Regions from separate parts of the Arthrobacter sp. TJ-217 genome, predicted to be linked through region 2. Evidence: riboswitches for the same ligand, from Rfam matches in the RefSeq annotation. Region 2 holds a riboswitch; each other region holds the start of a gene.
What was found. A riboswitch is a leader RNA that binds a small molecule or an ion and turns the genes downstream of it on or off. The one in region 2 is predicted to bind S-adenosylmethionine.
Positions count from the first base shown of each region.

Region 1: linked by a shared signal. The riboswitch ahead of sfnG (dimethylsulfone monooxygenase SfnG) and the one ahead of AC4D2R_RS04340 (LLM class flavin-dependent oxidoreductase) in region 2 are both predicted to bind S-adenosylmethionine.
Region 3: linked by a shared signal. The riboswitch ahead of AC4D2R_RS15275 (bifunctional o-acetylhomoserine/o-acetylserine sulfhydrylase) and the one ahead of AC4D2R_RS04340 (LLM class flavin-dependent oxidoreductase) in region 2 are both predicted to bind S-adenosylmethionine.

Region 1 is NZ_JBZCNJ010000005.1:201,691-209,656, reverse strand. It holds gene AC4D2R_RS11035 (O-acetylhomoserine aminocarboxypropyltransferase/cysteine synthase family protein) at 1-1,265, opposite strand, end outside; gene sfnG (dimethylsulfone monooxygenase SfnG) at 1,265-2,416, opposite strand; SAM riboswitch class I at 2,421-2,525, opposite strand; gene AC4D2R_RS11025 (NAD(+)/NADH kinase) at 2,737-3,819, shown strand; gene acs (acetate--CoA ligase) at 3,828-5,762, opposite strand; gene AC4D2R_RS11015 (ABC transporter permease) at 5,753-6,634, opposite strand; gene AC4D2R_RS11010 (aliphatic sulfonate ABC transporter substrate-binding protein) at 6,634-7,668, opposite strand; gene AC4D2R_RS11005 (ABC transporter ATP-binding protein) at 7,886-7,966, opposite strand, start outside.
Region 2 is NZ_JBZCNJ010000002.1:261,248-269,213, forward strand. It holds gene AC4D2R_RS04325 (class F sortase) at 3-698, opposite strand; gene AC4D2R_RS04330 (excalibur calcium-binding domain-containing protein) at 744-1,118, opposite strand; gene AC4D2R_RS04335 (hypothetical protein) at 1,505-2,056, shown strand; SAM riboswitch class IV at 2,165-2,284, shown strand; gene AC4D2R_RS04340 (LLM class flavin-dependent oxidoreductase) at 2,326-3,732, shown strand; gene AC4D2R_RS04345 (GcvT family protein) at 3,940-6,426, opposite strand; gene purU (formyltetrahydrofolate deformylase) at 6,446-7,354, opposite strand; gene AC4D2R_RS04355 (BCCT family transporter) at 7,354-7,966, opposite strand, start outside.
Region 3 is NZ_JBZCNJ010000009.1:53,108-61,073, forward strand. It holds gene AC4D2R_RS15260 (CPBP family intramembrane glutamic endopeptidase) at 52-834, shown strand; gene AC4D2R_RS15265 (glycosyltransferase family 2 protein) at 839-1,609, opposite strand; gene AC4D2R_RS15270 (VOC family protein) at 1,633-2,274, opposite strand; SAM riboswitch class IV at 2,382-2,498, shown strand; gene AC4D2R_RS15275 (bifunctional o-acetylhomoserine/o-acetylserine sulfhydrylase) at 2,567-3,883, shown strand; gene metX (homoserine O-acetyltransferase MetX) at 3,890-5,032, shown strand; gene AC4D2R_RS15285 (hypothetical protein) at 5,180-5,422, shown strand; gene AC4D2R_RS15290 (SGNH/GDSL hydrolase family protein) at 5,542-6,354, opposite strand; gene AC4D2R_RS15295 (alpha/beta hydrolase) at 6,577-7,251, shown strand; gene AC4D2R_RS15300 (RNA-binding S4 domain-containing protein) at 7,266-7,517, opposite strand; gene AC4D2R_RS15305 (DMT family transporter) at 7,569-7,966, shown strand, end outside.

The sequences.
Region 1 (7,966 bases), on a different contig from region 2:
GCCTGGTCAAGATCCCAGAGGATGTCCTCAAGATCCTCAAGCCCCACCGAGATGCGGATCAGGTCCTCGGGGATGCCCGCCGCCAGGAGCTGCTCCGGCGAGAGCTGCTGGTGGGTTGTCGATCCGGGGTGGATGACAAGGGTTCGGGCATCACCGACGTTGGCAAGGTGCGAGGCGAGCTGCAGCGACTCGATGAAGGTCTTTCCCGCTTCACGCCCGCCCCTGACCCCGAAGCTGAATACCGAGCCCGGTCCCTGCGGCAGGTATTTCAGTGCCCGGCCGTGGTGGGGGTGTGTGGTGAGTCCCGCGTAGTTGACGTACTCGACGCGCGGATCCGCCTGCAGCCACTCGGCAACGGCTGCGGCGTTTCGAACGTGCTCGTCGACGCGCTGCGCCAGCGTCTCGACTCCCTGGAGCAGCTGGAACGCCGAGGTGGGGGACAGCGAGGGGCCGATGTCACGCAACTGTTCCGTGCGCAGTTTGGTGAGGAAGCCGTACTCCCCGAAGTTGGCCCACCATTGGATGTTCCCGTACGACGCGACCGGCTCGGTCATCGTGGGGAACTTCCCGTTTCCCCAGTTGAACCTGCCGCTTTCGACGACGACGCCGCCGAGCGTGGTTCCATGGCCGCCGATGAACTTGGTGGCGGAATGGATAACGATGTCGGCGCCGTGCTCGAGGGGGCGGATCAGGTACGGGGTGCTCAGGGTGGAGTCGACGATCAGCGGCACCCCGGCGTCGTGCGCCACGCGGGCAAGGCCCTCGAGGTCGGCGATCTCGCCCGACGGGTTGGCGATCACCTCCGCATAGACGGCCTTCGTGTTCTCTTGGATTGCGGCAGCATAGTCCGCCGGATCGGTTCCCGGCACAAAGGTGGTCTCGATCCCGAACCGGCGCAGCGTTACATCGAGCTGCGTCACCGTCCCCCCGTACAGCTGGGAGGCGGCAACGATGTGGTCGCCGGCCTGGCAGAGGGCGGCGAAGGTGATGAATTCGGCGCTCATCCCCGAAGCCGTGGCGACGGCGCCGATCCCGCCCTCAAGGGAGGCGATGCGCTCCTCGAAGGCGGCAACAGTGGGGTTGCCGATCCGGGAGTAGATGTTTCCGTACTTCTGGAGCGCGAAGAGGTTGGCGGCGTCGTTCGTGTCCTTGAAGACGAACGACGTCGTCTGGTAGATCGGCACGGCGCGGGCGCCGTGGGTGGCATCGGGAGTGCCTCCCGCGTGAAGCGCGCGGGTGCGGAAGCCGAAGGTTTTCTCAGTCATCAGACGCCTGCCTTGGTGGGGAGAGGTTCGAGGTGGAAGTCGACGCCTGCCTTGGCGGCGAGGTCGGCTTCGAGGGAGCGGACAATCGGCAGGACGTCCCTGCCGAACGCTTCAACCTCCTCCTGGAAATGCAGGTAGCAGGTGAGCAGCAGGTTCACCCCGATCTTCTTGTACTCGACGATTCGTTCGGCGATCTGCTCGGGCGTGCCGATGAGCTGGGTCCGGAAGCCGTCGTTGTACTGGATGAGGTCCTCGAAGGAGGAATCCGCCCACATCCCCTTCTTGTCGGCCGTTGCGGCCCCTGCTTCCTGCACTGCGTTGCGGAAGCCTTCAACGGCCGGCCGGTGGGCCTTGGCGACGATCTCCCGCAGCGTCTCGCGTGCTTCCTTCTCGGAGTCGCGTGCAATGACGAACCCGTTCAGGCCGAACCGGGGCGACCTCCCGACGGCCGTTGCGGAGGCCTTCACCCCGGCGATGTTCTCCTTGAACCCTTCGAGGTCCTTGCCGTTGGAAAAGTACCAGTCGGCAACCCGCCCCGCCGTCGCCTGGGCCGCCGTGGAATTGCCGCCGAAGAAGATTTCGGGGTGGGGGCGGCCCGGAACATCAACGGGCGGCGGGCTGAGCGTGAAATCCGAGATGGAGTAGTACTTGCCCGTCTGCGTGTAGCTTTCCCGGGTCCACAGGCCGCGCAGCACGCGGATGAACTCTTCGGTGCGCACATACCGTTCGTCGTGTTCGAGCCAGTCGAGGCCGAAGTTGGTGAATTCGCTCTTCAGCCAGCCCGAGACGATGTTGACGGCCGCGCGCCCGTTGGAGATGTGGTCGGCGGTGATGATGAACTTCGCCAGCACGCCCGGATGCCACATGCCCGGGTGGACGGCGGCGATGACCTTGAGCCTCTCGGTTGCGGCGAGCAGGGCGAGGGAGAACGACGTCGCCTCGTGCTGCTTGTCGGCGCCGTACGACGCCGCGTAGCGGGTCTGCGACAACGCGTATTCGAATCCTGCGTCCTCGGCGATCCGCGCAAGTTTCTTGTTGTACTCGAAGTCCCAGCTGGTGCGCTGCTCGATTGTGGAAACCACGAGCCCCCCGCTCACATTAGGGACCCAGTAGGCAAACTTCAGGGGCTGCGAATAATCGACTGTGCTCACAAATCCTCCATCGGTTCTGGCGGTAGCACCCTACTGTCAGCGCGTTCTGCGCTGGCCAGGGTTGCTGCGGCGTCATAAAGCCAGATCTCTCGGCCGCTCGGGATGGTCATTACCGAGTGTGACAGCACGGGTGCCCGGCACCAAGAAATGTGTCGCCCCGGGTCGGCGAAGATTTGGAGGGGCAGGCACGCGCCGGGTGGACTTGCGGGGCATTTCGAGTATGGTTTGCGTCACGTGGCGTCATCGGCGAGGTTGGCCGCCTGGCTCATGCCCCGCGGCGGTGGCCACCGTCACTTGTTGAGCGAACAAAGGAGCTGGCAGTGGATCTGCGATCACTGGGGCTCGTGGTGCATGGAGGGAAGCAGCGGGCCATTGACGCGGCGGAGGCCCTCAAGAGCTGGGCCGCTGAGAACGGCGTGTCCGTCACGGAGGTGGATGTCTGGTCGGCTGACGACGAGGGCCACCTGACTCATCACCACGTGCCGCTCGGCCCGTTCGACCTCGTTGTGACGATCGGCGGTGACGGCACCTTCCTGCGCGGGGCGGCTGTGGCGATGTCCTGCCAGTGCCCTGTCCTCGGGGTGAATGTGGGGCGGCTTGGGTTCCTTGCCGAGGTGGAGCCGGAGAACCTTGTCGAAGCCCTCAGGGCCGTGATCGCGGACGAGACAATCGAGGAACAGCGCCTCACCCTCACCATCCGCTCGAGCAGGCCCCTTGAGATCCCCAGTGAGCTCGGGGCGCTCATCCACAATCCAAAGGGACCCGTTGCTGAATCGCCGCTGGTCCGGGACGACGCGGTGGAGGTCCTGGGCTGGGGCGTCTGCATGGACATCACCGCAATCAACGACGTTGTCTTCGAGAAGCTCAGCCGGGACCGCCAGGCGAGCGTCGCGGTCTATATTGGGGCCCGCCGGTTCGTTTCCTATTCGGCGGATGCCCTGATCATTTCCACGCCCACGGGCTCAACGGCCTACTCGTTCGCTGCGGGAGGACCCATCGTCTCGCCCCGCGCCAACGCCCTGGTTTTCACGCCCGTCGCGGCTCACATGGTCTTCGACCGCAGCCTCGTCGTTGCCGCCGACGAGCTGGTGTCGGTGCGCGTGCTCGAGCGCAGCGGGCAGGTATCGATGTCCGTCGACGGCCGGATTGTCGGGGTGCTGAACCCGGGGGACTGGGTGGGCGTTTACGCACGTCCTTCGGCGCTGCGCATGCTGCGCCTGCATGAGCCTGATTTTTTCGGCAGGGTGAGGGATCGGTTCGGGCTGGTCGACGCCGCGGCCGCAGCCGCCGACGGGGATTCGCCGGTCGACTATTTCCCCAGCACGCCCAAGCCCGATGACATGAAGCACGTCCACATTCCGACCCAGCCCCTCGAGTCCTGGATGGGCTCCAAGACGGAGTAGGCGAAGCTTCAGGACCGCCGCGCGAGCACCTCGGAGATGCCCGGGAGGCATCCCTCGTTCTGCAGTGAGGTGGTGTCCCCAAGGGGCGATCCCTCGTACAGCTCGGTCAGGAGGCGGCGCATGATCTTCCCGGACCGGGTCTTGGGCACGTCCTGGACCACGATGACGGCACCCGGCTTGGCGATGGGGCCGATCTCCGCGGCAACGTGCCGGCGCAGGGTGGTTTCGACGTCGCCCGTTCCGCCCGCACCGGGTGCCAGCACGACGAATGCGGCGATGGCGTGGCCGGTGAGCGGGTCGGCCACGGGGCACACGCCGGCCTCGCTGACCAGCGGGTGCGCGACCAGGGCCGATTCGATTTCGATCGTGGAGAGCCGGTGCCCCGAGACGTTGATGACGTCGTCAACCCGCCCCAGGATCCAGATGTCGCCGTCGTCGTCGTAGCGGGCGCCGTCCCCGGCGAGGAACCAGCCCTGCCGGGCGAACTTGCGCCAGTAGGAGTCGAGGTAGCGGCGCGGGTTCCCCCAGACGGTGCGGGCCATGGCCGGCCCGTGGCGGTCGACCACCAGCAGGCCGGAAACGCCGGGAGGCACCGTGTTTCCCTCGTCGTCGACGATGCGGGCGCCCACTCCGGGCAGGGCCCGGGCGGCGCACCCGGGCTTGAAGTCGGCGTCCGCCGGGCTGGGGGAGAGCACGGTGGCGCCGGTCTCGGACTGCCACCACGTGTCGACGACGGGAACCTCGCCGCGGCCGAACTGGTCCCGGAGCCACCGCCACGCCGCCGGGTTGACGGCCTCGCCGACCGTCCCGAGGACGCGGATGCTCGAGAGGTCGTAGGAGTCCGGGACGCCGTCGGGGAACCAGTGCATCAGCGAGCGCACGAGCGTGGGCGCCGTGTAGTAGCTGGTGACCCCGTAGCGTTCGATGATTTCGAAATGCCGGCCCGGGTGCGGGGTGTCGGGAGTTCCTTCGAAGATGACCTGCGTGGCGCCGTTGGACAGCGGCCCGTACAGCTCGTAGGTGTGGGCGGTCACCCAGGCGAGGTCCGCGGTGCACCAGTGGACGTCGCCGGCCCGCTCCGCGGGGTCGGGCGAGCTGAAGAGGTGCTCGAAGCTCCAGGACGCCTGGGTGAGGTAGCCCCCTGAGGTGTGGAGGAGCCCCTTGGGACGCCCCGTGGTGCCTGAGGTGTACATGATGAACAGCGGCGTTTCGGCGTCGAATGCCTCGGGGGAGTGAAAGGGGGATGCGTTCCCGACGGCGTCGGCCCAGTCAACGTCGCGTCCCTCGGTCCACGCGATGTCCGAGCCGGTGCGCCGGACAACAAGGACGTGCTCGAGGTCGGTTACCCCGGCCACCGCGGCGTCGGCGATGTCCTTTACCGGCACGGCGGTTCCGCGGCGGAACTGCCCGTCGCTTGTGACGAGCAGTTTCGCCCCGGTGTCCTGCACCCGGAACCTCAGGGCCTCGGCGGAGAACCCGCCGAAGACGAGGGAATGGACGGCGCCGATCCGCGCACACGCGAGGGTGACGACGACCGTCTCGACGAGCACGGGAAGGTAGATCACCACGCGGTCGCCCTTGCGGATGCCCAGGGCCAGCAGGGCGTTGGCTGCCCGGCTTACCTCATCGAGCAGTTCGGCGTAGGAGACGCTCCGGCGGTCACCGGGTTCGCCCTCGAAGTGGAGCGCGGTTTTCGCACCGTTGCCGGCGGCCACGTGCCGGTCAACGCAGTTCGCGGCGACGTTCAGGCGGCCGCCGGCGAACCATTCGATCCTCGGGACCGACAGCTCCCCGTCCAGGCCCGGCCGCGCCCGATCGAAGGTGTGCGCGGTGTGCCAGTCCCCGGTCCAGTGGAGGCGCCGGGCCTGATCTTCCCAGAAGCGGATGCGCTCGCGCTCCGACGTCCCCGGGTCCGTATGGGGCTTCGCTGCGTTCAGGCCCACCGCCGCACCGCCCAGCGCTGGGCGAGGCCGAGGAGGGCGTCGGTCGTCTTGCCGAGGACGGCGAGCAGGATGATCGCCAGGAAGATCCTGTCCACCCTCCCGTTGTTCTGGGAATCGCTCAGCAGCCAGCCCAGGCCCATCGAGGCGGCGATGAGTTCGGCGGCAACCAGGAACAGCCACGACTGCGCAAGAGCCAGGCGGAGCCCGGAAAACACCGCCGGGACGATGGCGGGCAGCTGGACGGTTGTCAGCAGCTTCATGCCGTTGAGCCCGAACGCGCGCCCTGCCTCGACGAGGTTCCGGTCGACGTGGCGCAGGGCCAGCGAGACGGTGGTGAAGACGGGGAAGAACGCGCCGATCAGGATCAGCGTGACCTTCGAGTCCTCGTTGATGCCGATCCACAGGATCAGCAGGGGAACCCATGCCAAGGAGGGCACGGCGCGCAGCGCGCCGATCGTCGGGCCGAGAAGGGAATCGGCGAACCGCGACAGCCCAAGCACCGCACCGGCGAGAAGGCCCAGGGCCGCGCCAAGGCCGAAGCCGATCAGCACGCGCTGGGTGCTGATGGCGATGTGCAGGGACAATTCACCGCGGCCCAGCAGCTCCCCGGCGGCGCGCACGACGGCACCCGGCGGCGGCAGCTGTACGGCACTGAAAACACCGGTGACCGAGTTGAGCTGCCACGCCCCAAGCAGCAGGGCCGGAACGATCAGCCCGAGCAGGAGCCCGCGCAGCCGCACCCCGGCCCCGGGGGAAGCCTTCGTGCGAGGACCGGTCGGAGCGCCCGGCGTCGTCCCCGCCGTCGCGGGAACCGGAGCCGCAGGCAGCACCGGGAGCTCAGCCGGCGGTAATTCGTTGCCCGGGGCGGTCATCAGGAGGCTCCGACAGCGGCAGGGTCGGCCTTCTTGACGAGGGAATCGTCGAAGAGGGTATCGAGCGCTTCGTCCACCTGTTCCTGGCTTGAGACGTCACCGGATTCGACGAAGACCGGGCCGATCTTCTCAAGGACGTTCCGCTGCGCCTCACCGGGTGCCGGGTCAACGTCGAGATTGGTGCGCTCAAGGATCACCGAGTTGGCGAGTTCAACGTCGATGCCCGCGACCTCGGCGAGGATTGCGGCTGTCTCCTCGGGATTCTCCTTGGCCCACGCCCGGGCCTTTTCGTAGGCGTTGACGACGGTCTGGGCGACGTCGGGCTTTTCCGCGAGGAATTCCTCGTTCGCGTTGAGGAACCCGTACGTGTTGAAGTCGATGTTGCGGAAGAACAGCTTGGAGCCGTCCTGTTCGGCTGCGGCCATGATGGGGTCGAGTCCGGACCACGCGTCAACCGCACCGCTGGCCAGGGCTGCACGGCCGTCGGCGTGCTGGAGGTTCTGCACCGTGACCTCGGAGGGGTCGACGCCGGCCGACTCGAGCGCCTGGAGGAGGAAGAAGTACGGGTCGGTGCCCTTCGTGGCGGCCACGGCCTTTCCGCGGAGGTCCTCGACCTCGGTGATGTCCGAGCCCGGTGCGGCGACGAGGGCCGACCACTCCGGCTGCGAGTAGATGTCGATCGTTTTGATCGGTGAGCCGTTGGAGCGGGCGAGCAGGGCGGCCGATCCCGCTGTTGAGCCGACGTCGATGGCGCCCGCGCGCAGGGCCTCGTTGGCTTTGTTAGATCCCGCCGACTGCACCCAGTTCACTGAGACGTCCTGGTCCTTGAGTTCTTCCTCAAGCCAGCCCTGGTCCTTGATGACGAGGCTCAGGGGGTTGTAGGTGGCGAAGTCGATGTTGAGGGTTCCGCCTTCGGTGGCGGCGTTGGCAGCGGCGCCCTCCGTTGTGGCGTTCTCCCCGGCAATGCATCCGGTGAGTCCGAGGGACAGGGCGGCGGTGACGGCGGCGGTGGTGAGGAGCGAGCGGCGGGTCATGGGTTTCCTTTGGTGGGGTGACGCGGAGGTGGGTGATGCGGGGAGGCGGAGTGAGTGCGGTGTGCGCGGAGAGGGAAGGGGGTGCGCCGAAAGCAGGCCGGTTGGGGCCGGCGCAGGGATGGTGGTCACGAAACGGCTGCGATCCAGGGGATCAGCGGGGCCGGGCGTGCCGGGTGGAGGCACCGGCAGCAGCCGGCAGGAACGTGCTGGACGCGGGTCAGTGCCCGGGAACGCCCAGCATGCCTAGGAGGGAACTGCGCAGCGACCGCAGCGCAGGCGCATTGCGGTCCCGGGGCCG
Region 2 (7,966 bases):
GACTAGCCGACGAGCTTCGCGTAAACGACGTAGTTGTCGTCGAACTGGCCGGTCGCCGGATCGAATCCGTCGCAGGTAATCAGGCGCAATTCGGCCCCGTCGGTATTGCCGTACACCTCGGTGGTGGGAAAGGCGTCCTTCGGATACTGCTCGCCGCGGTCGACGGCGAATACTGCCGTTGTGCCGTCCTCGCGGGTTACCTCGATTTTGTCCCCGGCCTTCAGCTGCCGCAGCGAAGCGAAGATGCCGGGCCCGCCGTCGGTGGCGTTGACGTGCCCGAGGAGAACGGATGGTCCACGCTCGCCCGGAGTGGGGGACTGGTTGTACCAGCTGGCAGGAGCGCCCGGGCCGTCGGGCGGCACTTCAAGAGTTCCGTTGGTGCGCAGGCCAAGGCTGAGCAGCTCCGATTTCGCGCCAGTTGAGGGAATGCTGAATGACACCGGCGCTGATGCCGCAAGGACCGGAAGTTTCGGGTCGGTGGCGGTGGCGGACGGGTTCGGCGAAGGCTTCGCCGACGCAGACGGCGAGGGCAGCCGTGTCGGCTCGGCTGATGGCGATGGCGGAGGTGCTGCCTGGGCAGCGGAAGGTGAAGTAGGAGCGTCGGACTGGACGGTGGAACCGCAACCCGTGAGCAAGAGAAGGGCTACCACCGCAGCGGCGAGCGGGCCCCTGCGGCGGTAGCCGGTGAAACGCGTCATGCGTAGGACAATATCGGATCGATTCGGATGGTGGTGGGACTCCTCCTAAACGTTGCTGCGGCGGCGTACGAGGAATGTTCCGCCGGCTGCGGCGGCGAGGACGAAGCCACCGCCCAATAGAACGGCCCCCGTGGTGTCGTTCTGTGGCTCCTGTGCCACGCCGGTGTCAGCTCCACCGTTGGGCATTTGGGTTACCTGTGGCGGTGTTGCCATGGGGTAGTTCGCGTTTTCGCACCCAACGTTGTCGAGGTCGCTGTCCAGATGGGTGCCATAACGGGGATCAGTTGAAGGGATGTTGTACACACCGGCTGCCGCAGCAGCGGAACAGTTGGCGAAAGGTACCGCCATGGCGGGTGCCGCTGAAAGTGCTGTGAAACCGGCTGCTGCCACCAGGGCAAATGCTGCTGAGCTCTTTTTCATTGGTTTTCCCTACAGATTGTTGAGTTACAAGAGTTACTTATGTGACGGGTTACACAACGATTGTAAGCACCCTTAACACTCCCTGAGAAGACCCTTATGCAAACGGATATCGGATCGGATATCTAGCTACTTTCATCGCCGATAAGCCATGCGGAGGCTTCGAGCAATACCCTGGGAACGGGCGAGACGGAGTGTCGTGCTAATTTGTATGTGTCCCGGAAGTTTAGGGATAATGGCAATCAATCCAGTCGTGCAGTACCTGGTCAAGAATCGCGATTGCAGCTGTAACGGAAGTTCAGCGAAGATAGTTTCATGTGCATAGAAGCGCAGAGCCTTGTCGGTGTCACCGGCAGGGCTTTTTTGTCGTCTAGAACAAAGGAGCAACGATGAACAACTGCGAGGACTACCCGGAGCTTTACGTTGACGGAAGCTTCTTCATGGAATTCTTCGCCGATGAACGCGACGAGCACGGCCTGCCCATTCTGACTATTGCGATGTTCCCGGTGGCCGTCACCGGTGTGTCGTCGGAGGGCAACTGGGTATACGGGCCCGACGGGCGATACCTGATGGAGGAGTTGATAATCCCACTCGAGGAGACGCCGTTGACGCTTTCAGAGCTGGAGGCACGTGGGCTCTTGGAAAGGCAGGTAATCATCAGCGCAGATGTAACCGGCCCTGGGCTGGCCGCCACCGAAATTGAACCCTTGTTCGGCGTCCCAGCGGCGGCGATGATCCTTGCAGTCCTGGAGAGCGCTCTGCTTGGCGAGGAATTGAACGGCGATGTCAGGGGCGCTCGATACCGCAACGCTGAAATGAGCGATGCCGGACGCGTCCTTGCAGTTCAGTCAATGCAGGAGAACCTCGCCCGAGAGCTGTCACTAACGGCACAGGGGCGGGTGATGTTGGATTTCCTGCACAAGGCGCTAGCCCTTGGGTAGGGAGGTTGCGCGGAATCTCAGGAAAAGTGGGCAGTGACGCACTCCGTGACTTTCTGTGACGGACCGTTCTCGACGCGGGCGCCGTCCTGCCCGTAGGGTCGAATTCAGAATCAAGAGTTCCAACGCAAAACCCTGGTTTGTTGGACGGCAACCCTCTCGCTGTAGCGGGGTGCCCCAGGTGAGGATTCGGCCCGGCCGGCGGAGATGACCGGAGGGCAAGTACGGCACTTACCTCTTGGCAAGTGCCCTAATGCAAGGGTTCTTTTGCCATGTCCTTATCCCCACATTCCTCCAACTCGCCCCGTCAGATCCGCTTCAACGCTTTCGACATGAACTGCGTCGGCCACCAGTCTCCCGGTCTGTGGCGCCACCCCGAGGACCAGTCCTGGCGGTACAAGGACCTCCGCTACTGGGCAGACCTCGCGAAGACGCTCGAAAAGGGACTGTTCGACGGCATCTTCATCGCCGACGTCCTCGGCACCTACGACGTCTACGGCGGCTCCGACGAGGCCACTCTCCGCCAGGGCACCCAGACTCCGGTGAACGACCCGTTCCTCCTGGTCTCCGCCATGGCCCTGGTGACCGAACATCTCGGGTTCGGCGTCACCGCAGGCACCGCCTACGAGCACCCGTACCCGTTCGCCCGCCGCCTCTCCACGCTCGACCACCTGACCAACGGGCGGTTCGGCTGGAACGTTGTCACCGGGTACCTGCCGTCGGCGGCGCGGAACCTCGGGCAGACCGACCAGCTCGAGCACGACGAGCGCTACAACCACGCCGACGAGTACCTCGAGGTGCTCTACAAGCTGCTCGAAGGCTCCTGGGAGGACGACGCCGTCGTAAGAGACACCGAGACCGGCGTCTTCACCGACCCCGCGAAGGTCCACGGGATCGGCCACGAGGGCAAGTACTTCACGACGCCGGGAATCCACCTCAGCGAACCCTCCCCGCAGCGCACCCCCGTGATCTACCAGGCCGGGGCTTCACCGCGGGGCATCGCCTTTGCCGCAGGCAACGCCGAGGCCGTCTTTGTTGGCTCGCCGACCAAGGAGATCCTCAAGGACACCGTCACGAAGATCCGCGACGCCGTCGAAGCCGCAGGGCGCGACCGCTACTCCGTGCGCGTCTACACGCTGCTCACCGTCATCACGGACGAGACGGAGGAGAAGGCGCAAGCCAAGCACGCCGAGTACCAGCAGTACGTCAGCTACGAGGGAGCCCTGGTGCTGGTCTCCGGCTGGTTCGGCGTGGACCTCTCCGTCTACGGACCGGACGAACCGCTCGGGAACGTGAAGTCGAACGCCATCCAGTCGGCCGTCGCCAACTTCTCCAAGGTGGAGGACGACGGCAAGCCGTGGACGGTACGCGACATCGCCGAGTGGGCGGGCATCGGCGGGCTGGGCCCGCGCGTCGTCGGCTCCGGCGCGCAGGTCGCCGAGGAGCTCCAGGCGTGGGTGGAGGAGACCGACGTCGACGGGTTCAACCTCGCCTACGCGATCACGCCGGGCTCGTTCGAGGACGTGGTGAAGTACGTGGTACCCGAACTGCAGAAACGCGGCGCCTATCCCACCGAGTACGTCGAGGGGACGCTGCGCCACAAGCTCTTCGGCCGCGGCGACCGGCTGCCCGCCGAGCACCACGGCAGCAGCTACCGCCTCCAGCCCGCTGCCCGCTGACTTCCCGGGGAGAAACTAGCGGGCCCCTGAATTAGTAAACCGACCAAAACCTACCGACACGGTGCGGATTCGGTGAGGGCTGGACCGGCCCAGCTTCGAGGTTGGCCGCGCCGTGCGTGATTGGCCGGTTCAATCGGCACGGCAAAGGCCCCGCCTCCTTCCGGAAGCGGGGCCTTTGTTGTGGAGCCTTTGCTGTGGCGGAGATGCTCAGCCGCGCAGGCGCTCCATCCCTGGGTCGAACAGTGGCTCGGCCGCGACGGTGGCACGGACCCGCTCGCCGAAGTATTCGATCTCAACGGAGTCGCCCTCGGCAACCGCGGCGGGCAACCAGGCGTAGGCGATCGGCCTGCCGATCGAGAACCCGTAGGCGGCGCTTGTGACGTACCCGGCGGCTTCACCGTTCACGAACACGGGCTCCTTGCCCATCACCACCGAAACACCGTCGTCAACCGTGAGGCAGCGCAGCGCCCGGGCCGCAGCCTTCTCCCGGCGGGAGGCCAGGGCGTCGGAGCCCTTGAAGCCTTCCTTGTCCTTGTTGACCGCGAAACCGAGCCCGGCTTCGAAGGGGTGGTGCTCCGAGGTCATGTCGGCACCCCACAACCGGTAGCCCTTTTCAAGACGCATGGCGTTGAAGGCCCCGCGACCGGCGGCGATGATGCCGTGCTCCTGGCCCGCCTCAAACAACAGGTCCCAGAGCCGAAGCCCGTGTTCCGCCGTTGCGTAGAGCTCCCAGCCGAGCTCACCGACGTACGAGAGGCGCATTGCGGTGACAGGGATTCCGCCGATGCTGATCTCTTTGGCGCGGAAGTAGCGCAACGCCTCGTTGCTGAGGTCGTCATCGCTGACCTTGGCCATGACGGTCCGTGCCAGCGGCCCCCACAGTCCGATGCAGCAGGTGGAGCCGGTGATGTCGGCGATGTGCGCCCACTGCCCGGGATCGCCCGCGGCCTGCTCCCGGGCCTCGCGGCGCAGGTACTCGAGGTCAACGTTGCTGTTGACGCCCAACTGGAAAGTCTCCTCGCCCAGCCGCGCCACCGTGACGTCGCTGCGGATGCCGCCGTCGTCGTTGAGCAGGAGGGTGTAGGTCACCGCCCCGGGCTTCTTCGCGATGTTTCCCGTGCTGAGCCGCTGGAGCAGCGACAGCGCCCCGGGCCCGCTCACTTCGAGGCGCTTCAACGGCGTCATGTCGTAAAGGCCGACGGCGGTGCGGGTCCGCCAGGCTTCGGCCGCCGAAATCTCGGAGTGGAACATCCCAGCCCATTCACTCCGCGGCGGCGCCTGCCATTCCTCTGGGAGCTCAGCGAGCAGTGGGCGGTTGGCTTCGAACCAGTGCGGGCGTTCCCAGGCCGCCGACTCAAGGAAAAACGCTCCAAGTTCCTTCTGGCGGGAGATGAACGGGCTGACGCGAAGGTCACGCGGGGACTCCCGGGGCTGAAGCGGATGCAGCACGTCGTAGATCTCCACGAAGTTCTGCTGCGAGGTTTCGCTGACGTAGGCGTCGCTCGTTTGCACCTTCTCGAAGCGGGTCACCTCGCACCCGTGAAGGTCGGTGCGGGACTGCCCCTCGACGAGCAGTTCCGCCATGGCCTTGGCCACGCCGGCCGAGTGGGTCACCCAGACGGCCTCGGCAACATAGAACCCGTCGACCTCAGCCGATTCGCCAAGGAGCGGACCGCCGTCGGGGGTGAAGGAGAAGATCCCGTTGAAGCCCTCCGCAATCTGCGCCCCCTGCAGCGCGGGGAGCAGATCCTGACTGTCTTTCCACGAGGGAAGGAAATCGGCTTCGGTGAAGTCGAGGCGGGACGGCATGCGGTGCTCGGACATCTCGTCGGCGCCGACGCGGGGGAGGGTATCGAGGTCAACCGGCATGGGGCGGTGCGCGTAGCTGCCGATCCCGATCCGGTCGCCGTGTTCGCGGTAGTAGAGGTCCTTGTCCTGGTAACGCAGGATCGGCAGCCGGGCGCCTCCGGGCTCGTTCTGTGCACCGTGCCCGGGCAGCGCCGTCGTCTTGACGTACTGGTGGGCAAGCGGCAGCAGCGGCACCTTCATGCCGACCATCTTTCCGACCTCCCGGCCCCAGAACCCCGCGCATGTGACCACGATGTCCGCGGGGACGACGCCGTCGGGGGTCTCGACGCCAGTGACCCTGCCGTTGGCCTGGGTAACGCCGGTGACGGGAGTGGAGCCGATGAACTTCACTCCTGCCTCTGAGGCGCGGCTGATGAGCAGCTGGACGGCACGGGCGGCGGAGGCGAGGCCGTCGGTGGGGATATACAGCCCGCCGAGCACGGCGTTCGACTTCAGCAGCGGGTAGTGCTTCTCGCACTCGTCCGGGTCGATCAGCCGGCCCTCGATGCCCCAGGAGGTGGCGAATCCCAGCCTGCGCTTCAGCTCGCCAAGCCTCGCCTCGGTTGTGGCGAGCTCAAGCCCGCCGACCTGGTTGAAGCAGGAGGTGCCGTCGGCGCGCAGGGAGAGGAGCTTGTCCACTGTATAGCTGGCGAAGTCCGTCATGGTCTTGGACGGGTTGGTCTGGAAGACGAGGCCTGGCGCATGCGACGTGGATCCGCCGGCAAGGTGCAGCGGCCCCTGCTCAAGGACGGTGATGTTGGTCCAGCCTCGGGTCGCGAGTTCGTCGGCGAGGTTCGCTCCAACGATTCCGGCGCCGATGATGACTACGCGGGGTGATGCGTTCATTCTTGTTCTCCTGGTGGCGTCAGCGGAATACGACGGTGCGGGTGTTGCTCAGCAGGACCCGGTGCTGGCAGTGCCATCGCACTGCACGGGCGAGCGCCTGCGATTCGGCGTCACGGCCCACTGTCACTAGGGCGTTGGCGTCCTGGGTGTGGTCAACCCGGAACACTTCCTGCTCGATGATCGGCCCTTCGTCGAGATCCGGGGTCACGTAGTGGGCGGTGGCGCCCACAAGTTTCACGCCCCGGTCGTACGCCTGGTGGTAGGGCTTGGCGCCCTTGAAGCCGGGAAGGAAGGAGTGGTGGATGTTTATGGCACGGCCGCGCAGTGCGGTGCACAGCTCGTCGGAGAGCACCTGCATGTAGCGCGCCAGGACCACAAGGTCCGCGTCGTATTCCTCGACCAGTTCCAGCAGCCTGCGCTCGGCCGCCGGCTTTGTGTCGGCGGTGACGGGAACGTGGATGAAAGGCAGGCCGGCGGCCTCCGCCATGGAACGCAGGTCCTCATGGTTCGAGACGACGACGGCGAGCTCCCCGCCGAGGCTGCCTGCCTTCCACCGGGAGATCAGGTCATTGAGGCAGTGGCCGAACCGGGAGACCATCACCAGCACCCGCTGCGGGCGGCCGTCGTGGATGGTGAAGTCCATTCCGAAGTCGGCTGCGATCGCCGCAAACTCCTCGGCGAGGCCCTCGGCGGTGACCTCGGGAGATTCCCCGGTAAAGGCCGTGCGCAGGTAGAGGTTCCCGCTGACGTGGTCATCGAACTGCTGGTGTTCAACGATGTCGAACTCCCGGTCGGCAAGGAAGCAGGTTATCGCCCGGACGATGCCGGGGCGCTCCGGGCAGGCGAGGGTCAGCACGAATTGGGCGGTCCGGGTATGGGGGTCTGTCACGGAGCCACCGGAGGGGCGGCTTCCAAGAGCAGTTGTCACTAATTCTCCTTTGAGGTTTCGGCGGCGACAGGACAGCGCCGCTCGCCGGTGGCACAGCGTTCATCGCATTGATGCTTGGTGACGAGGTCGAACTGCGCGCCGCGGTGCTGGCTGACACCGGAGCGGACGGCACGTTCGACGACGGAGTTGGCGAGGCGCCTCCGCAGGGAGAGCGGATCCCTGCGGAGGTCGCGCGTCAGGGCGAAGCAGAGCAGCAGCATCACCAGGACAAACGGAAGGGCGGCGATGATCGTGATCCGTTGGAGCCCGGAAAGGGCCTCCGCCGGCTCGTCGCCTCCTGCCATCAGCATCACTGCCGCGACCGCCCCGGTGAGCACGCCCCAGAAGATCACGAGTCCGCGGGTCGGGTGTTCGGTGCCGTTGGAGCTGAGTGACGACATCACCAGGGAGGCCGAATCGGCGCCGGTGACGAAGAAGATTGCCACAAGCACCATGGCAAGGATTGCTGTTGCGGCGGCGATTCCGCTGGAGAGGGGCAGGTTCCTCAGGAGGTCGAACAGGGCGCCGTCGAAGTCGATCGAGGGTGCGCCGTCGACAATTGTGACGAGCCCGTCGTTCGGGTCATCGGTTGCATCGGCTGCCTGCTGGACG
Region 3 (7,966 bases), on a different contig from region 2:
GCTTCATCCCTTTGGCTGTGAATCCGCCGCTTCCGCTGGAAAGATAGGCCCATGCGCGCTCCCACCGCCCCGGCCGGCCGGCTAGATACGGCGCAGCGCCGCCGCACCACCGGCGAAATCCTCCTGGTGCTCGGGCTTTCCCTTGGGCAATCCGCCGTCTATTCGATCGTCGACCTGCTCGAGAAGCTCAGCCGCGGGCCCCTCTCGGCGCAGACCAGCACCCTGAACCCGGTGCTCAACGACCGCGAGTACTTCGACCTCGCCTATCAGCTTCTCGGAATCTTCTTCGCCCTGGTTCCGGTGGCGCTTGTCCTGTTCCTGCTCAGCGCCGGCGGGGGATCGGTGTTCCGGAAGATCGGGCTCACCTTCGAGAAACCCGCCGTCGACTTCGGACTGGGACTCGGCCTCGCCGCGGGCATCGGCGTCGGGACCCTCGGGGTCTACGCCGCCGGACGGGCGCTGGGGGTCACGACGGCGATCGTCCCTGCGGCCCTCGACGCCTACTGGTGGACGGTTCCGGTGCTCGTGCTCTCCGCCCTGAGGCACGCACTGCTCGAGGAAGTCATCGTGGTGGCGTACCTCTTTGAACGCCTGCGTGCCCTCGGCTGGTCGGCGCCGGCCATCCTTGTGACGAGCGCCCTGCTGCGCGGCAGCTACCACCTGTACCAGGGCATCGGACCGTTCCTCGGAAACGCGGCAATGGGGCTCGTGTTCGGTTACATCTACACCCGGACCCGGCGCGCCATGCCGCTCGTCGTTGCCCACGCCGCCCTCGACATCACCGGGTTCGTCGGGTTCGCCCTGCTCGGACCGGCAATCGGGGTGGGCGGCTGAGCATTCAGGGCAGGTGGGCTGACCCGCCGGGCGCGGAACCGCCGGGTCCCGCTCCGGCGCGCAGATGGCGCAGGCCGGTGCGCAGCACCCCGTAACGGCGGATCCTGCGCATCGACGTGGCGACTCTCAGCCGCCGGTCGATGCGGACCGCCCGCCGGCCGAACGTGCGGGCCACCCGAAGGGTGAGCTCGACATCCTCGTCGCGCTCATCGGTCGACGAGCGGGGGAAACCGCCCGCGCGCTCATAGGCGGACGAGCGGACGGCAAGGTTGTGGCCGGCGACAATGCGAAGGCAAGCCGGGTCGCGGTGGCGCAGCGCGAGGGCTCCGCGGAGGGCAGGGAAGAGGAAGGCGAGGAGCACGCCGTCAAACCGGCGCCGGTAGGCGTCCGGCAGGGGCACGGACGTGCCGCCCAGCAGTTGCACCGAGGGGTGCCCGGCGAAATTGCGGCGGATCCGCGCCGTCCAGTCCGGCCGGGGTTCGCTGTCGCCGTCGGTGCGCGCCACCAATGGAAAACCGTCGGCGATGGCCCTGCGGAAACCGGTGTCGGCCGCCGCGCCGGTACCCTTCTGCTCCTCATCGAGCACCACGAGCGGAAAGTCGCGCCTAAGCCGGCCAAACGCCTCGATGCGCACCCGGGTGTCATCCGACGAGCCGTTGTCCACCACATAGAGCACCATCCCGGTGCGCTCCGACTGCCGGTACAGTGCCTCAAGGGTGCGGCCGATCCCGGGCTCGTTGAACACCGGGACCACGACGGCGAGCCGCTCGGCCATGCCGGTCTCCGGGGGATCCGGTACTAGATCTCGACGCGGCCGTTCGCGGTGTCGAAGGTCACCGACATGAGCCCCGGGGTGCCGTTTGGCGCAATCCACTTGACCGAGACATCGCCCAGGGGCGCTTCGACGGGCATTCCGAGCCACTCGGTCACGCGTGCGCATGAGCCGGCGATGGTCAGCGAGTCGAGCCGTGCGGTCGCAGGGCGTGCCTGCGAGGGGTGGAGTGCTTCGGTGCCGTCGTCCCAGCGCAGCAGGTAGGGGACCTGCGGATCGGCGATGAGGCCCTTGATGCCGATCTGCTGCCAGGTGAGTTCCTGGCCGTCGGGGAACTTGCGGTTGCCGGGCACGGCGCGCCGGCCCAGGCGCTCTTCGAACGGCGTGAGGTCATCGACTGCGACTACCCAGCCCATCCAGCCACCGCCTGCTTCGGACCGGGACCGCACGGCCTGGCCGAAGGGTGCCTTGTCCGAGGCGGGATGGTTCAGGGTCTCGACCACCTCGACGTACTGGCCGTTGACGAGGGGCAGAATCATGTTCCGTGTGCCGAAACGGGGGTGGACACCACCCTTCACCGCTTCTACGCCCAGCGCGGCCGAAATACGCTCCGCGGTGGCAGCGAGTCCATCAGGTTCAGAGGCATAAGAAACATGGTCCAAGCGCATGGCTACATAGTGGCACTTTGTGACGCCCGTCTCGACTTAGGGGCACCTTACTTAACGGGAAGTCATATGGGTTGCCGAAATCCGGTCCCTCGGCTTTCATTGAGGCAGGTCATGAGTGCCAGCACACAGCCCCGGCTTGCTGGCCGGCAACCCTCCAACCGCGGTGGGGTGCCCCGGGTGAAGACCAGGCGCAGCGTCACAGGGATGCTGCGCAAGCGCGGGTCCTTACCGATCCACCGTCGCCTCGATGGCGCGGCGTCGACGGGGCCCCTTGAGCACCAAAGGGAGCGCCATGTCCAGCAACTGGTCTTTTGAAACCCGGCAGATCCACGCCGGCCAGACCCCCGATTCAACAACCGGCGCGCGTGCGCTGCCCATCTACCAGACGACGTCGTTCGTCTTCCCCAGCGCCCAGAGCGCCGCCGACCGCTTTGCCCTCACGGAGCTTGCCCCCATCTACACGCGCATCGGCAACCCCACCCAGGAGGCCGTTGAGACGCGCATCGCCTCACTCGACGGAGGGGTGGGTGCCCTCCTGCTCGCCTCGGGGCAGGCGGCCGAAACCTACGCCATCCTCAATATCGCCGAGGCGGGCGACCACATCGTTGCAAGCCCGAGCCTGTACGGGGGCACCTACAACCTCTTCCGGCACACCCTCAGGAAATTCGGGATCCAAACCACCTTCGTCGAAGACCCCGACAACCTCGAGCAGTGGCGGGCCGCCGTCCAGCCCACCACCAAGGCGTTCTTCGGCGAGGTCGTCTCCAACCCCCGCCAGGACGTGCTCGACATCGAGGGGATCAGCGCGGTCGCCCACGACAACGGCATCCCGCTGATCGCCGATGCGACAGTTTCGACCCCGTACCTCATCCGGCCCATCGAGTGGGGTGCCGACATCGTTGTCCACTCCGCCACGAAGTACCTCGGCGGACACGGCACGGCCATCGGCGGCGTCATCGTCGACTCGGGCCGCTTCGACTACGGCCGCGACCCGGAGAAGTTCCCCGGCTTCAACACCCCGGATGAGAGCTACCACGGGCTTGTCTACGCCCGGGACCTCGGGGTCGGAAGCGCCTTTGGGGCCAATCTCTCCTACATCCTCAAGGCGCGCGTGCAGCTCCTGCGCGACCTCGGCTCAGCGATCTCCCCGTTCAATGCCTTCCTGATCGCACAGGGCCTCGAGACGCTCAGCCTGCGCATGGAGCGCCATATCGCCAACGCCCGCGCCGTCGCGGAGTTCCTTGAGCTGCACGACGACGTCGAATCCGTTGCCTATGCCGGACTGCCCTCCAGCCCCTGGTACGAGCGCGGGCTGAAGTACGGGCCGAACGGCACCGGCGCCATCGTCTCCTTCGACATCGCCGGCGGAATCGAGGCCGGCAAGCGCTTCGTCGACGGGCTCGAACTCCACTCCCACGTGGCGAACGTCGGGGACGTGCGCTCCCTGGTGATCCACCCGGCTTCAACAACGCACAGCCAGCTCGGAGCCGAAGCGCAGCTCACGGCCGGAGTCCGCCCCGGTCTCGTGCGCCTTTCGGTCGGGCTGGAGAACATCGCGGACATCCTTGCGGACCTCGACGCCGGTTTCCGCGCCGCGAAAGGGGCTTAGCGCGGCGTGAGTGTCTATCCTCCCGGCGCCGCCCGCGCGAGCACCGAGGCCCCGCACCGCAGCTCCGACGGGCTGCTGCGCACCGCGGCGATCGGGGCCCTGGGGCTCGAAACGGGCGGCAGCCTGCCCGAAGTCAGCCTTGCCTACGAGACGTGGGGAACGCTCGACGCCGACGCGTCGAACGCCGTCCTGATCCACCACGCCCTGACCGGAAGCTCCCATGTGGCCCGCGGTGCTTCCGATGAGGAAGGGTGGTGGGACCCCCTCGTGGGTCCGGGCAGGGCCATCGACACCGACCGCTACTTCGTTGTGTGCGCGAACATGCTGGGGGGCTGTTACGGTTCCACCGGCCCCACGAGTCCGGACCCGTCGGGACGCCGCTGGGGTTCGCGTTTTCCCTTCGTCACAATCCGCGACTCGGTTGCCGCTGAGGCTCGTCTTGCCGACCAGCTGGGCATACGCCGCTGGCATTCGGTGCTCGGAGGCTCCCTTGGCGGGGCCCGGGCCCTCGAATGGGCCCTGATGTATCCGCACCGCGTGGCCCGCTGTGCCGTCATCGCGTGCACGGTTGCGAGCTCCGCTGAGCAGATCGCCTTCGGGCAGGCGCAGCTGCAGGCGATCCGGCTCGATCCGGCCTTCGCCGGCGGCGACTACGACGAGGCAGACCCGCCCGCGGCCGGGCTCGGGCTGGCGCGGCGCATCGCGCACATCACCTACCGGTCGGAATCCGAGCTTGAGGACCGTTTCGGCAATGCCGCCCAGGGCGCCGAGCGGCCCCTCGGGGCCGCACGGTCGGTGGAGCGGGGCCGTTACTCGGTTGAAAGCTACCTCGACCATAAGGCGGAGAAGCTCGCCGAGCGGTTCGACCCCAACAGCTACCTCATCCTGACCGAGGCTCTGATGAGCCACGACGCCGCCCGCGGGCGCGGATCGGTGGAGCAGGCGCTCGGAGGGGCCACCGCCGAGTTCCTCATCGCAGCGGTTGATTCGGACCGGCTGTACCTGGCCGAACAGTCCTACCGGCTTGCCGCCGCCCTACCGGGGGAGGTGCCGGTGTCGCTGATCACCTCGCGCATCGGCCACGACGCCTTCCTCGCCGAAACCGCTCAGCTTGGCCGCCTGCTTGAGCGGGCGTTCTACCCGCGGTAGCTCCAACCCGCGCACGGGGCAACTTCCCCGACGGGCCCGGATTGCCCGTTGGGTTTGCCCGGGATCGCACCTAGGCTCGGACTGAGCGTGCCGGGCATGCCTCCGGCGTGTCTTTTCAACCTTTCCACACTGCAGGAGGAGCTGTTAATGGAACTGAACACGATCGGCTGGAACGAAGAAGCACGCCAAAAGATCCTGCTTGACGCCGACCGGGCGCTGCAGGAGGCGGTGAAGGAAGCGGCGCAGACCCTCGGCGGGCGCAGCCGCGAGGAGGTCTACGAGTTCCTCTTCCAGAAGCTCCAACCCCAGTTCGTCGACTTCCAGCCGGGGCCGGACCTCAGCACGTACGCCGACGCCGTCGCGAACGGTGAGGTGGACGCCGGCAGCTAGGACGCCGGCCGCCAGGACAGCGGCGGGGAGGCCTGGCAGGGCAGGTGGAAAACGCCGGGCAGGTGGAAAATGCCGGCCACCGCGGTGCGGACGCAGCGCCGGCGCCGGCCGGGCTGCCGCTAGGCGCCCGGCGGCATCCCCGGGCCGAAAATTGCGGAGGCCTCGGGGCGCTTGGGAGCCCGTCCGTCTCCGGACGAGCGGTGGCGCAGCCGGCGAAGCACCCAGGGCACGAAGTACTCGCGCGCCCAGACGAAATCCTCAGCGCGCGCGGTGCGCCAGTTCTTCACGGGAACCGCCTTGGGATGCAGCGGCTCAAGGGTGTGGTTCACCGCGAGCGTGTCGAGGACCATGATGGCGATCGTATGGTGCCCCAGCGGCGAAAAATGAAGGCGGTCCTCAGACCACATCTGGGGATCAACCAGCTCGCGCAGCGCCCACATGTCGGCAACCACCGCCTCGTGCCGTGCCGCAACGGTGCGGAGGTTCTCATTGAAGATCGCGGCCTTGGACCTCACCGTACCGAGAACGCTGTCGCGGACATCCGGGGCGGTGAACAGAACAACCGTCGCACCCCCGCTTGACAGCTCCTGGACCGCCGCATCGAGGCGCTCGGCAAGGCGGTCGGGGTCTCCGCCGGGCCGCAGCAGGTCGTTCCCGCCTCCCGAAATCGAGATCAGGTCGGGGTGGAGTGCAAGGGCCGGCTCCACCTGCTGGTCGACGATCTGCTGAAGCAGCCGCCCGCGCACCGCAAGATTGGCGTAGGAGAAGCTGCTGCAGCCGCGGCCGAGCTCCTCGGCCACCCGGTCGGCCCAGCCGCGGTTGCCGCCCATGCTTTCCGGGTTCGGGTCGCCGATTCCCTCGGTGAAGGAATCACCGAGGGCCACGTAGCGCCGCCACGGGTGCGGCAGGCCGGCGGCCTGGTCGTCGCGCACGGGTTCCGGCGGGCGCTCGGCAGCGGACGCATCGCCTCCCGTCCCGGAGAGGGAGTCGTCGGGCTGCTCGGAAAGTTTTGGTTGCACAGTTCCATCCTGCCAAGTCCCTACCCTCTTTAGCGAGCGAACGCCCACCCCGTGACGTGGGCAACGGCCGGCCGGGTGCAGCGGCGGCTTCCGCCCGATTCCGCGGCACAGAGGGCTGCGTGCCAGAATATCGGAATGACAAATCCCGGATCCGACGCCGTCTCCGCCCCCGTCCGGGAGCCTGTGGCCCTGTGGTCCCGGCCCCCCGAGCAGCGCGCCGGCACACCGCTGCTTGTGCTTTTCCACGGCTACATGGCAGACGAAGCTGACCTCATGGGGCTCGCCGACCACCTGCCCGGAGAATTCACGGTGGTGTCGGTGCGCGCCCCGCACGCCGCCGGACAGGGCTTCTCCTGGTTCCCGCTCGCACGTGACGCCGACTATTCGGTCGAAGCCGTCGTCGACGCCGTCGCACGGGTGGGCCAGTGGCTCGAGTCGGTGAAGGGAGCCCATTCAAGCGTCAGCCTCCTCGGCTTCTCGATGGGGATGGGCGTTGCCACCTCGCTGCTGCGCAACCGCCCCGAGGACTTCGCAAGTGTTGTTGGGCTCTCCGGGTTCGCGGTGCCGCATCAGGAGCACCCGTTCTTCAAGGACGATGCACTCGCCGCGGCTTCGGTGCCGTTCTTCTGGGGACGGGACCAAGAGGACGCCGTGATCGCACCGGAGATGATCGAGTACACGCACCGGTGGCTGACCTCACACACCAAGCTGACCAAGGTGCTCTACTCCAACATGTGGCACAGCATCAGCCAGCAGGAACTCGCCCACGTACGCGAGTTCCTCACCCTCACGGTGCTCAACCGGGCCTAGCGCCGCCGCCCGTGTCAGCCCTTGAGGATGCGCACGCTCTGCCCGTTGACGCTCACTGTGTCGCCGGGATGGAGCTGGCGTCCGCGGCGTTCTTCGATCTCCCCGTTGACGTGGACGAGCCCGTTGTCGATCAGGGTCTTTGCCTCGGCGCCGTCTTCGGCAAGTGAAGCGAGCTTCAACAGCTGGCCCAGCCGGATCATGTCGTCGCGGATCGGGAGGTCGCTGACGTTTTCCGCCGGATTCTTCGCGTTGAATTCGCTGTTCATGTTCCAATTCTGCACGACCGGCCGGCAGTCCCGGTCGACTAAACTTGATCGGTGATCAAACCCTCCTCCCTTTCCCCACTGATCGGCCTGCCGCTGGCGCTGGTGGCCGGTACGGCCATCCCGCTCCAGGGCAGAATCAATGGAGCGTTGGGGAGCGTCCTTGACGACGGGCTTGCGGCAGCCTCGGTGAGCTTCGGCACGGGGCTCGTGCTGATGATCCTCATCTCCCTGGCACTGCCGCGGGGACGGGCGGGCTTCCGCACGATCGTCCCTGCGGTGAAGGAGCGCCGTTTCCCTCCGGTGTATCTCGCGGCGGGAGCCATTGGGGCGTTCTTCGTGTTCTCGCAGTCCCTGACCATCGGGATCATCGGCGTGGCACTGTTTTCCGTCTCCACCGTCATGGGCCAGGCCCTCAGCGGGCTCCTCGTCGACCGTGCGGGGCTGGGGCC